Regions from separate parts of the Pseudomonas sp. R1-7 genome, predicted to be linked through region 2. Evidence: predicted binding sites of a transcription regulator. Region 2 holds the regulator's gene; each other region holds the start of a gene.
What was found. The regulator FliA, encoded in region 2, starts transcription of late flagellar genes. The targets are predictions, from matches to a motif close to CTAAAGTTTNNNNNNNNNNNGCCGNTAA.
Positions count from the first base shown of each region.

Region 1 (4,388 bases), 2.2 Mb from region 2:
TGTATCGCCGCGCCATCGATGACGCGATGGCCGGCCGAGAATTCGACCGCAGCCTCATGACCGACCTCGAATCCCTCGCCCAACGCGGGTACACCGAAGGTTTCCTGCGTCGCCATGTGCACGATGAATACCAGAACTACCAGAACGGCAGCTCGGTGTCGGAGCGCCAGCAGTTCGTCGGCGAACTGACCGGCGCCCGGCGTGAGCGCATGGCCGAAGTACGGGTGAAGAATCGCTTCGCCCTGGGGGATCACATGGAGCTGATGACGCCCAAGGGCAACTTCCACTTCGACCTGCACCAGTTGCAGAACGTCAAGGGCCAAGGCATCGACGTCGCACCAGGGGACGGGCACGTGGTGTATGTGCCGATTCCGGATGCGGTGGATTTGCGGTTTGGGTTGTTGATGCGCGATGTGCGGGAGTTGGCTGCCTGATCATTGTGGCGAGGGGATAAATCCCCTCGCCACAACAGCGCTCGACTTGAGTTGGCGGAGCGACTTGCCCGGCAAAAACTGCCGAAGGCTGCGATCCTCCGCTCTCGATAAGGCCTGGCAGGCCAGGCGAAAAACATCTGGATCGAAAGCGAAAGATCGCAGCCTTCGGCAGCTCTTGCCGCGCCCGGATCAGATCCGGAACTGCCCCACCAATTGGCCCAGGCGCTGGCCCAGGTCGGCCAGGCTGCGGGAGGTCTGGGCGCCGAGTTGGGTTTCGTCGGCAACGCTGTCCACGGCCACGGCAATCTGATGTACGCTGCGGTTGATTTCTTCGGCCACGGCGGTTTGTTCCTCGGCGGCGCTGGCGATCTGGGCGTTCATCGAGTTGATGGTGCCAATCAACTGCGCCATGGTGTCCAGTGACGCGCCGGCCTCGTTGGCCCGCTCCGAAGTGCCATCGCCGGCCTCACTGGAACGGCGCATCGCTTCCACCGCCGCATGAGTACCCGATTGCAGGCGATCGATCATGCCCTGGATTTCCTGGGTGCTTTGCTGGGTTCGGCTGGCAAGGGCGCGGACTTCATCGGCCACCACCGCAAACCCACGCCCCGCCTCACCGGCACGTGCGGCCTCGATGGCGGCGTTCAGGGCCAGCAAGTTGGTCTGCTCGGCGATGGAGCGAATCACCCCGAGCACACTGACAATCGAAGCGACGTCCTGTTGCAGGCTGTCCAGGGACACACCGCTGCTGCGGATATCGTTCACCAGTGCATGAATCTGTTGGATGCTGCCGGCTACCACGCGCTTGGCCGACTGCCCTTCTTCGTCGGTCTGCTGGGCCGCAACGGCTGCGCCTTGGGCACTGCGGGCGACTTCCTGGGCGGCGGACGACATCTCGTTGATCGCGGTGGCGACCTGGTCGGTTTCGTGGCGCTGACGCTCCATCGCCTGCTCGGAACGCTGGGCCTGCTCGGAAACTTGCGTCACCAGGCCGGTCAATTGCGAAGTCATGTCGGTGATCTGCCGCACCAGGCCATGGATCTTGTCGACGAAGCGGTTGAACGAACCGGCCAACTGGCCCAGTTCATCCTGGCTGGTAATCTCCAGGCGCCGGGTCAGGTCGCCCTCGCCCGCCGCGATGTCGTCGAGGTTGTCTTTCATCAGGTGCAACGGACGCAGGATGGTATTGGCGAGCACCAGGCCCACGACTGCAATCACCAGCAACACGACGGCGGCGATCCCGACGATGCTCAGAATCACGCCCTGCAGGCGTTCGTGGACCTTGGCTTCGACCAATGCCACCTGACCTTCAATGCCGTCCAGGTTGACCGAACTGCCGACCGCCAGGTCCCACTTGGGCAGGTATTCGGTGTAGCCGAGCTTGGGCACCAGGTCCTTGCTGCCAGGCAGTGGCGAGCTGTATTCCAGGTAATGCGTCCCGTCCTTGGCGACTTTCACCAGGTCACGGTTGACGTAGACACCGTTCGGGTCGCGGTTGTCCTTGAAGCTTTTGCCCACGCCATCGGGACTGTTGGCCTTGAACAGACGAATGGTCTCGGAGTCATAGCCGAAGAAATAGCCGTCCTTGCCGTAGCTGATATTCGACAAGAGCTTGATCGCCTGGGCGCGTGCCTCGTTATCGCCTGGCGCGGCGGCATCGTAGAGCGGCTTGATGGCCGTCAGCCCGACCGCGACATAATTCTGCAACGTGGCCTTGGCTTCGCTGAGCAAGCGCTCGCGAGTCTGCTGGACTTCTTTGCTGGCCTGCTCCTTCAAGATGAACGCAGTGGTCAGGCTGATGATCACAGCGGACAGCAATACCGGGAGTATCGCAAGGGACAGGACTTTAGCCTTCAAGCTCAGGCGCATGCTGTTCACTCTTGTAGGTGTTATTGGCGTGGTTAGCTGGGTTAACGGCAGCGCACGGCAAAACTGTAGGACAAGGTGAACAGTTGGCAGCAAGAGTCGCTGGATTCACAGGCCCCATCGCGAGCAAGCTCGCTCCCACAGTGATTTGATGTGAACACGAGATGTGTGAACACCACCGAACCCTGTGGGAGCGAGCTTGCTCGCGATGAAGGCGACTCGGTCCCGAGTTACAACACCATCGCCGCCACCCAACCAAACGCCAGCAACGGCAGGTTGTAGTGGATGAAGGTCGGGACCACGGTGTCCCAGATATGGTGATGCTGGCCGTCGATGTTCAGGCCGGAGGTCGGGCCGAGGGTCGAGTCCGAGGCGGGCGAGCCGGCGTCGCCCAGCGCGCCCGCGGTGCCGACGATGCAGACGATCGCCAGCGGGCTGAAGCCCAGTTGCAGGCACAGCGGCACGAAGATAGTCGCCAGGATCGGCACCGTGGAGAACGACGAGCCGATGCCCATCGTCACCAACAGCCCCACCAGCAACATCAGCAACGCGCCGACGCCCTTGTTGTGGCCGATCCAGGCCGCCGAGGCTTCCACCAGGCTCTGGACTTCACCGGTGGCCTTCATCACTTCGGCAAACCCCGAGGCGGCGATCATGATGAAGCCGATCATCGCCATCATCTTCATGCCTTCGGTGAATAGGTCGTCGGTCTCGCGCCAACGCACCACCCCCGAGACCGAAAAGATCAGGAAGCCCGCCAGCGCACCAATGATCATCGAATCAAGCAGCAGTTGGATGGCGAACGCCGCCGCGATCGCCAACCCGGCGACCACCAGGCTCAGCGGGTTGTAGCGCACCGCCACTTGCTCGGCGCGAGCGATTTTCTTCAGGTCGTAGACGCGCTTCTTCCGATAGGTGAAAAACGACAGCATCAGGCCAAACACCATGCCCAGCGCCGGAATACCCATGGCGTGGGTGATGTTGATGCCGCTGACGTCCACACCGCTGCGAGCGACGTTGGCCAGCAGGATCTCATTGAGGAAGATATTGCCGAAGCCCACCGGCAGGAACATGTAGGGCGTGATCAAGCCGAAGGTCATCACGCAAGCGATCAGACGACGGTCCAGCTGCAGCTTGGTCAACACGTAGAGCAGCGGCGGCACCAGCAGCGGAATGAAGGCGATGTGGATCGGCAGGATGTTCTGGGAGGCGACCGCGACCGTGCCCAGCAGCCCGATCAGCACCCATTTGACGCCCGTGCCGCCGGCGGTATCCTGGCGATCCACCAGGGCCAGGGCTTTGTCCGCCAGGGCGTGGGCCATACCGGACTTGGCAATCGCCACGGCAAAGGCGCCGAGCAAGGCATAAGACAACGCCACCGTCGCGCCGCCACCCAGGCCCGCATTGAACGCCTTGAGCGTCGCCTCGATCCCCAGGCCGCCCGTCAGGCCACCCACCAACGCGCCGACAATCAGCGCGATCACCACATGCACGCGGGACAGGCTGAGCACCAGCATGACGCCAACCGCAGCAATTACTGCATTTATCATCGTTACCTCAAAGCACAGCGATGGAAAGCCACCGGACAAAAAGGTCGCGACTTTGCAGGAAGCGGCGGCAAGCTGCAAGGGTCATGCGGCGGGTTTTGCGGTAACGCCGTCACTATTGTGGGAGATCAGCGCTTGGGCAATTCGATCACGACCTTCAACCCGCCCCACTCGCTGTCATCCAAAGCCAACATTGCGCCCCAGGTGTCGACGATGTCCCGCACGATGCCCAGTCCAAGGCCGTGGCCATCGGTCTGCTCATCCAGCCGCGTGCCTCGGCTGAAGACCTGGTCACGCCGCTCCGGGGGAATGCCCGGGCCATCGTCCTCCACAGCCAGGCTGAACCCCTCGGCCGTCTCGGCAATGGTCAGGCGCACTTCGGCGTCGGCCCATTTGCAGGCGTTGTCCAGCAGGTTGCCCAGCAGTTCCAGCAGATCTTCACGATCCCAAGGCAACTGCAAGCCAGGCGGCGCGAGGTAGGCCAGGTGCAGGTGCTCGCCATGGATCATGTTCAGCGTTGCCAGCAGCCCCGGCAGTTCAG
Region 1 is NZ_CP071661.1:2,037,695-2,042,082, reverse strand. Features, by position in the region: gene yegQ (tRNA 5-hydroxyuridine modification protein YegQ) at 1-434, shown strand, start outside; gene J3P79_RS09130 (methyl-accepting chemotaxis protein) at 624-2,303, opposite strand; gene J3P79_RS09125 (Na+/H+ antiporter family protein) at 2,531-3,847, opposite strand; gene J3P79_RS09120 (sensor histidine kinase) at 3,976-4,388, opposite strand, start outside.
Region 1: a site for FliA is predicted at 2,345-2,372, ahead of J3P79_RS09130 (methyl-accepting chemotaxis protein). Genes of this name have one in related genera too.

Region 2 (4,388 bases):
GACCGCTGCCGAACCGCTGATCGAGCCGACGCCGGCCGAGCCGCGTCGTCCGGCACCCGCGCCAGCCGCCCCGGCCCCAGGCGTTGATCCGCGTGCCCTGGACTCGATGCGCTTCGAACTCAACAGCCTGCGCGAGTTGATGGAAGTCCAGCTCGGTTCGCTGGCCTGGAACCAACTGCAAGGCAGCCGTCCGGCCCAGGCCAACCTGTGGCGTCGCCTGCAACGCATTGGCTTGTCCGGCCCGTTGGCGCGCGACCTGCTGGCCCTGATCAACGACATCGACGAGCCTCGCCAGGCCTGGCGCATGTTGCTGGCTCACCTGGCGCGGATGATCGCCACGCCGGAAATCGAGCCACTGGAGGAGGGCGGAGTGATTGCCATGGTCGGCCCGGCCGGCATGGGCAAGACCACGACCCTGGCCAAGCTCGCGGCCCGTTATGTACTCAAGTACGGCGCCCAGAGCATCGCCCTGGTGAGCATGGACAGTTTCCGCATCGGCGCCCAGGAGCAACTCAAGACCCTGGGTCGGATCCTCAACGTGTCGGTGACCCATGTGGATCCGGGTCAATCCCTGGCCCAGGCGCTGGAGCCGCTGATGCGCAAACGCGTCGTGCTGATCGACACCGCCGGCCTGCAAGCCAGCGATCCGGCCCTGCGCATGCAGCTGGAAAGCCTGGCCGGGCGTGGCATCAAGTCAAAAAATTATCTCGTGTTGGCAACCACCAGCCAGAAACAGGTTCTAACCGCCGCATACCACAGCTACAAACGCTGCGGGCTGGCCGGCTGCATCCTGACTAAGCTGGACGAAACGGCAAGCCTGGGCGAGGTGTTGAGCCTGGCGATCGGTCATGAACTACCGGTGGCCTACCTGACCGACGGGCCGCGGATCCCGGATGATTTGCATCTGCCGCGCCGTCATCAACTGGTCAGTCGTGCCGTGAGTGTGCAAATGCAGGAAGAACCCAGCGAAGAAGCCATGGCTGATATGTTCGCTGACATCTACCACAGCCCGACCAAGCAGGTTGGCTGAGGTAATCATGAATATTTTTTGTACCTACATCGATGGTCTGCCATGCATTGTTCCGAGTGAACGCGCAGCCAGTAATGTGGCCTCCGTCTAAGTAAGACAAGGTAAAGAACGAACATGGGCAGCATGCATCCCGTACAGGTGATCGCGGTGACCGGCGGCAAAGGTGGCGTCGGGAAGACTAACGTGTCAGTGAACTTGTCCCTGGCTCTGGCAGAGCTTGGCCGACGGGTCATGCTGCTGGACGCCGACCTGGGCCTGGCGAACGTCGACGTGCTGCTGGGGCTCACACCCAAGCGCACGCTGGCGGACGTGATTGAAGGGCGCTGTGAGTTGCGCGACGTGCTGTTGCAGGGCCCCGGCGGGATTCGCATCGTGCCGGCCGCCTCCGGCACCCAGAGCATGGTGCACCTGACGCCTGCGCAGCACGCCGGCCTGATCCAGGCGTTCAGCGACATCGGTGACAACCTCGATGTGCTGGTGATCGACACGGCTGCCGGTATCGGTGACTCGGTGGTCAGTTTTGTCCGCGCCGCCCAGGAAGTCTTGCTGGTGGTCTGCGACGAACCGACGTCGATCACCGACGCCTACGCCCTGATCAAACTGCTTAACCGCGACTATGGCATGAACCGCTTCCGCGTCCTGGCCAACATGGCCCAGAGCCCACAGGAAGGACGCAACCTGTTCGCCAAGTTGACAAAGGTCACGGACCGCTTCCTGGACGTCGCCCTACAATACGTCGGCGCAGTGCCTTACGACGAAAGTGTACGCAAGGCGGTCCAGAAGCAACGTGCCGTTTATGAAGCTTTTCCACGTTCCAAATGCGCGCTGGCGTTCAAGGCGATCGCCCAGAAAGTCGATACCTGGCCTCTGCCGGCCAACCCACGCGGGCATCTGGAATTTTTCGTCGAGCGTCTCGTGCAACAAACAGCAGGGCCCGTGTTATGACAGCCAGCGGTTACAACCATCTCTACAAAAAATCGGCACGGGACGCCCAGTACGAGTTGATCGAGCGTTACGCGCCCCTGGTCAAGCGCATCGCCTATCACTTGCTGGCGCGCTTGCCGGCCAGTGTGCAGGTCGAGGACTTGATCCAGGCGGGCATGATCGGCCTGCTCGAAGTGTCGAACAAATACGACGCGAGCAAGGGCGCCAGCTTCGAGACATACGCCGGTATCCGCATCCGCGGGGCGATGCTCGATGAAGTCCGCAAGGGCGACTGGGCGCCGCGTTCGGTGCATCGCAATACGCGCATGGTCAGTGATGCGATTCGCGCGATTGAAGCGAAAACCGGACGAGACGCTAAAGATCACGAAGTTGCAGCCGAACTCCAGTTGAGTCTCGATGATTATTACGGGATTTTGAACGATACCTTGGGCAGTCGCCTGTTCAGTTTCGACGACCTGTTGCAGGACGGCGAGCACGAAGGGCTGCACGAGGATAACGCGAGTGCTCACATGGAGCCGTCGCGTGACCTGGAAGATGAGCGTTTCCAGAGCGCGCTGGCGGATGCGATCGCCAATTTGCCGGAGCGTGAGCGACTGGTCTTGGCGCTGTACTACGACGAAGAGCTGAACCTCAAGGAAATCGGTGAGGTCCTGGGGGTCAGCGAATCGCGGGTCAGCCAGTTACACAGCCAGTGCGCGGCCCGCTTGCGGGGGCGTTTGGGGGAGTGGCGAGCGCGCTGACGAGCAGTGTGGGGACACTGCGAACGAGGCTGGCATGGCACGCGCCGGGCCAGTCTCCACCCGTTGTGCTCCAGACCGTTGTCGAGTGTTGTGCCGGATTGATTGAAATGGCGCGTCCAGGTGCTGGGCGCGTTTAAGACTGCTTGGAGGTCGAATTGGACAAGAACATGAAAATCCTCATCGTTGATGACTTCTCAACGATGCGGCGGATCATAAAAAACCTGTTGCGTGACCTCGGGTTCACCAACACGGTCGAGGCCGACGATGGCACTACCGCCATTCCGGTCCTCAACAGCGGGAGCATCGACTTTCTGGTGACTGACTGGAACATGCCTGGCATGACCGGTATCGACTTGCTGCGCCACGTGCGCGCCGATGAAAAACTCAAGCACCTGCCGGTGCTGATGGTCACTGCCGAAGCCAAGCGCGAGCAGATCATCGAAGCCGCCCAGGCCGGTGTTAACGGCTATGTGGTCAAACCCTTCACGGCCCAGGCGTTGAAAGAGAAGATCGAAAAAATCTTCGAACGCATCGGTTAACGGCGCCACGGGGGAGCTATGGACAACGAATCTTCAATGGGCGATTTCGAATCGACCCTGAAAAAACATGCCCGCGAACTGGTCGACAGCCTTGAAAAGGGCCGCTTCGGCGATGCGGTTCAAATGATTCATGAGCTCAACCAGACCCGGGATCGTGGTCTGTACCAGGAAGTCGGCAAGCTCACCCGTGAACTGCACAGCGCGATCGTCAATTTCCAGATCGATCCGAACATGCCGCAGGCCGAGGAAGTCTCGCAGATCACCGACGCCACCGAGCGCCTGGGTTATGTGGTCAAGCTGACCGAAGCCGCGGCCAACCGCACCATGGACCTGGTGGAAAGCGCAACGCCCCTGGTCAACGGCCTGAGCGAGGAAGCCCAGGCGTTGAGCACCGATTGGGGACGGTTCATGCGTCGCGAAGTCGGCGCCGAGGAATTTCGCGAACTGGCCCGTCGGGTCGACGGATTCCTGGCGCGCAGCAGCACCGAGAACCGCGCCGTGGCCGGCAACCTCAACGACATTTTGCTGGCCCAGGACTATCAAGACCTGACCGGCCAAGTGATCAAGCGCGTGACCCAGTTGGTCACCGAAGTTGAAAGCAATTTGCTCAAGCTGGTGTTGATGGCAAGCCAAGTGGATCGCTTTGCCGGCATCGAACACGACCGCGCGGCGATACTTGCTGAAAAAGATCCACAAAAACATCTCTCTCAGGGTGAAGGTCCGCAAATTCATGCCGATAAAAGAGAAGACGTTGTGTCCGGTCAGGACGATGTGGACGATTTGTTGTCCAGCCTTGGATTTTGAGTTTTAGCCCTATTTTAGGAGCAGCCATTAATGAGCTTCGGCGCCGATGAAGAGATCCTTCAGGATTTCCTGGTTGAGGCCGGCGAGATTCTAGAGCAACTGTCCGAACAGCTGGTCGAGCTGGAAAGCCGACCTGATGATGCGGATCTGCTCAATGCAATTTTTCGCGGTTTCCACACTGTAAAAGGAGGCGCCGGCTTCCTCCAGCTCAACGAGCTGGTGGAGTGCTGCCACATTGCCGAGAACGTGTTCGACATCCTGCGCAAGGGTGAGCGTCGCGTCGACTCGGAGCTGATGGACGTGGTGCTCGAAGCCTTGGATGCGGTCAAC
Region 2 is NZ_CP071661.1:4,219,033-4,223,420, reverse strand. Features, by position in the region: gene flhF (flagellar biosynthesis protein FlhF) at 1-1,030, shown strand, start outside; gene fleN (flagellar synthesis regulator FleN) at 1,145-1,975, shown strand; gene fliA (RNA polymerase sigma factor FliA) at 1,972-2,715, shown strand; gene J3P79_RS18770 (chemotaxis response regulator CheY) at 2,883-3,254, shown strand; gene J3P79_RS18765 (protein phosphatase CheZ) at 3,273-4,058, shown strand; gene J3P79_RS18760 (chemotaxis protein CheA) at 4,089-4,388, shown strand, end outside.

Region 3 (4,388 bases), 1.8 Mb from region 2:
CGCACCGACCACAACGAAGCCTGCTATCTCGCCCGGACGCTTGAACAGAGCACTTCAATGCCAGGCGCCATGACTTAACTCAGCGGCCGCCGCCCAACTGCTGCCATACTGCCTGCCCAGAGCGCCCCCATGGAGGCGCTCGCACAATAATATGACTCGAAGGGAAGGCGCGACGTGACGGAACTAGACATCGGCGATTTTTTCATCCGCGGCGAAGCCAGAGAGGTCGAAGGCGAATTCCAGGCAGTCATTGTCATGCGCGCCAAAGCGCCCTCCACCACAGTCACTTATCACCAGGTGGAGAGGGATCGCTGGTTCAAGACCCCGGAAATCGCTGCCGAGGCCGCCAGGGCGTCGGCGCTGGCCCTGAAGATCGCGGTGGACGAAGGTGCGCTGAAAGCCTGAAACCGATCGAACTCCTGACGACTGCCTGCCTCATATACAGGGAAGCAACCGAGGCGCCATGACGGCGGTAGTCCAGAGGAGTCCTACAAAATGGAACAACCTTCCCACGAACTCAGCACCCTGTTTGACCAACTCGGCCTGCCTTCGGACGGCAAGGCCATCGATGATTTCATCATGGCGCACCCGCTGGATCCGAACACCAAGTTGGTCGATGCGCCTTTCTGGGCAGACCAGCAGAAAGATTTGCTTCGGGAATGGCTGCTTGCCGACGGTGAAGAGGCGGTGCTGGTTGACCAACTAAACGTGCGTCTGCACGACGGGAAATAACCCCTACATGAGCCAATGACAGTTGAGTTTTTGTGGCGAGGGGATTTATCCCCTCGCCACAGGTTAGTCACATAGCCAGTGATCAGGCTCAGCGCGGCTTCTCAGGCTTATAGCCCAACCGCAACCCACCCCAATGACGTCCCTTGAGCATGATCGGCACCGACAGGTCATGCATCAGCTCGCCCGTGTCCCGGGTATAGGTTTGCAGTAACACCGGCTGCTGATGACTGCCACAGCGTATCCCGGTGCGGTCGGAGAACTTGCGCTTGGTGCGGTTGTTCAGCGTGTCCACCTGGGGGTCGCCGGTCAACGGCTGGCAGAACGCATTGTTGTGAGTCGGCACGTAGCCCTGCTGGGTGCAGGCAATCGCGAAGACCAGCCCCTCATGCCGCGCCAGCAACGGTTCCTGGATCGCCGGTAGCACCTGATCCGTGTAGCGATCGAAACGGGTCTGGAACTTCGCCGGTTGGGTGTTGGCAATGGGTTGGTAACTGCGATCGAACAAGTCCTCCAGGCTGATACGCCCCTGATCGATATCCGCCTCGAACTGTGCGGCAATCCGGCTTGCCCCTTCCCGGGCCAAGTCATAGACCCGTTGGTGATAATCGTCCAGGCCCACCTCGGCCAAGCGCTCGCTGATGGTTTCGGCCTGGCCTTCCATCTGTACGGCGGCCTCGGCGAGGCGTTGGGTCTGCTGGTCGCTGATCGCCAGGTCGCCGCGCATTTGCTCGATCGCATGAAACAGACTGTCCAGTTGTTCACGGTTGGTGTCGGTGCCCTGGGCGATGGCGCTGACCTGGGTTTCCACGCCGGCGGCGAGCCGGGCGATATTTTCCAGATGCTGGCCAGTGTGCTCGACTTGCTGCACGCCGCTGTCCAGGTCTGCGGCCAGTTGGCGGATCTGCTCGACGACTTGCGCGGTGCGCTGCTGGATGTCCGCCACCATCACCCCCACCTCGCCGGTCGCCGCGGCGGTGCGCCCGGCCAGCCCACGCACCTCATCGGCCACCACCGCGAACCCACGGCCATGTTCCCCGGCCCGGGCCGCCTCGATGGCGGCGTTGAGGGCCAGCAGGTTGGTCTGGCTGGCGATCGATTGAATGACCAGGCTCACGCGCTGGATTTCATCGCTGCGCACGCTCAGCGCTTCGATCAGTTCACGACTTTCATTGGCGCGCTGGCTGAGCTGGTGCATGCGACTGATGGATTCCACCAACTCGCTGCGGCCGGCGACACTGCTGCGATGGGCTTCGCTGGCCGCGCCCAAGGCCTGTTGGCTGAGTTGTGAGGTGGCCTGCTCGGTGGCGATCATCGCTTCGGCGTTGCCGACGATCTGAGCCGCAGCCCCCAGTTGTGACTGGACCTTGCCGGCCAATTGCTTGACCGAATAAGCCACGCCCGCTGCGGACAGTGCGTTATGGCTGGTGGTGTAGGAAAGATCACGGGTGAGTTCGGCCAAGCTGTCGCTTGCCACCGGCGCGGGGGTGCTGGCCAGGCGCGAGCGCAGGCGCGGCAGCCAGACGATGAGCATTGCCAGCGGCAGCGCCAGGTACAACGACCAACCGCCCAAGGTCATGCCACACAGCAGCGAAACCAGCACCAAACTTTGCAACGTCGGCGCAAGCCAGCGCGCCGTAACGCGCGCTGCAGGCACCGAGGTCGACGCTGTCGCCGCCAGAGATCCGTCTGTCGCCATTTTCGTCACCCACATTTCTCATTGTTATGGCCGCATTAAACGCCACTACCGAGCCATTATCCATGGTCCATTAGTCGTGTTTTCGGCCACACATCGAGAAGCGTGATGATCAGAAAGCAAAAAGACCGCAGCTTCGGATGAAGGGCTGCGATCTTTTTGGAAACAGGAATCAGGCCTGGCGCTGGTGCTTGTCGATCTGCTCGTGACGTTCTTGAGCTTCGATGCAGTACTTGGTGGTCGGACTGATCAGCAGGCGCTTGAGGCCGATTGGCTCGCCGCTGTCGTCGCACCAGCCGAAGCTCTCGTCGTTGATGCGGTCCAGGGCCTGCTCCAGTTGCGGCAGCATGCGCTGGTCGCGATCGATGGCGTTGACCAGCCAGGTACGCTCTTCTTCTACGGAAGCAGCGTCCGCCGGGTCGGCCGGGCTGTCCAGGCTTTCAATGGCGATTCGGTTCTGTTCGATGCGCTCGTGGGTTTCGACTTTCATGTTCTGCAACAGCTTGGTGAAGTAAGCCAGTTGCTCGGCATTCATGTAGTCATCCGCCGGCATGGCCAGCAACTTTTCCTTTGTCATTGATTTCTCTATAAAAAAACGTGCATTAAGGCGAATTATGGAGCGTCCCGCATCAAGCAGCCACGCTCATCGGAAAGGCGCCGTCTATTCCAAGCGCCACCCGGCACTCAATTTACGAGGGGCGGCAGTCTAAGGCCGAGTCGGGGCGTCAGCAACCGAAAACATGGGGAAAATGCCCGACAACCGCTTCAAATGCTGTCTGACCGGCTTCTGCCGGCCGTCGGAGTGCGTTTATAACAAGAAATTTGCTGCAATGGCTGTATCAAGAAGACAAATGGCAACGCCACGCGGGTCAGGCGTGGCGATTTGTCACATCAAACGGTCGTTAACGCTTGAGCTTGCGTTTATTGCGGTACTGATCGATCACCACGGCGACGACTATGATCAACCCCTTGATGATGTCCTGGATATAGGCGTCGACACCGACAAAGGTGAATCCGCTGGCCATGACGCCGAGGATCAACGCACCGATTACCGTCCCGGTGATGCGCCCCACTCCGCCAGCCAGGCTGGTGCCGCCGATCACCGCCGCGGCAATCGCGTCCAGTTCATAAGACATGCCCATGCCCGCCTGCCCGGTCGCCGCCCGCGCCGAGGCCACCACACCGGCCAACCCCGCGAGCAACCCGGCGATGCTGTAGACAATCACCAAGTGGCGCTTGACGTTGATGCCCGATGTCCGTGCGGCCTGCATATTGCCGCCGATGGCGTAGGTGTATTTACCGTACTTGGTGTAGCGCAAGGCGACGTGGAAGATCACGGCCACCACCAGGAAGATGATCACCGGCATCGCGCCATGACCGATGGCGGTGTAAGAATCGGACAACATGCTCACCGGCTGCCCTTCGGTGTAGTAGCGCGCCAGGCCACGGGCCGAGACCATCATGCCAAGGGTGGCAATAAACGGTGGGATACCGGTAATGGCAATGATGCTGCCGTTGATCGCCCCGGCCAGCAGCCCCACGCCGAGCCCGGCCACCACTGGAATCCACACGGGCAGGTCGGTCAGGGAAGGAAACACCGCCCGGGCGAAATCCGAAGTCTGCGCCAGGCTCGCGGCGATCATCGCCGACAATGCCAGCACCGAACCTGACGACAAGTCGATGCCGGTGGTGATGATCACCTGGGTCACGCCGATGGCCAGCAGTCCGATGATCGACACTTGCAGGATCATCAACACCAGGCGCTGGGAGTTCATCAGGAAGCTCTGGTCGCGCATGATCCAGCCGAACAACTCGAATACCAGGCCGATGCCGATCAGCACCAGGAAAATGCTCAGTTCCGTCGGCAACCGTCGACGCGTCCTGGCCGGAGCGGCCGCGGGTTTGTTTTCCAGTATCGCATTCATAGCCTTTTACCTTTGTTATCTGGACTGACAGCCATCAG
Region 3 is NZ_CP071661.1:2,389,402-2,393,789, reverse strand. Features, by position in the region: gene J3P79_RS10865 (hypothetical protein) at 175-405, shown strand; gene J3P79_RS10860 (DUF2789 family protein) at 496-732, shown strand; gene J3P79_RS10855 (methyl-accepting chemotaxis protein) at 821-2,428, opposite strand; gene J3P79_RS10850 (TraR/DksA family transcriptional regulator) at 2,598-3,002, opposite strand; gene J3P79_RS10845 (ABC transporter permease) at 3,328-4,350, opposite strand; gene J3P79_RS10840 (sugar ABC transporter ATP-binding protein) at 4,385-4,388, opposite strand, start outside.
Region 3: a site for FliA is predicted at 2,508-2,535, ahead of J3P79_RS10855 (methyl-accepting chemotaxis protein). Genes of this name have one in related genera too.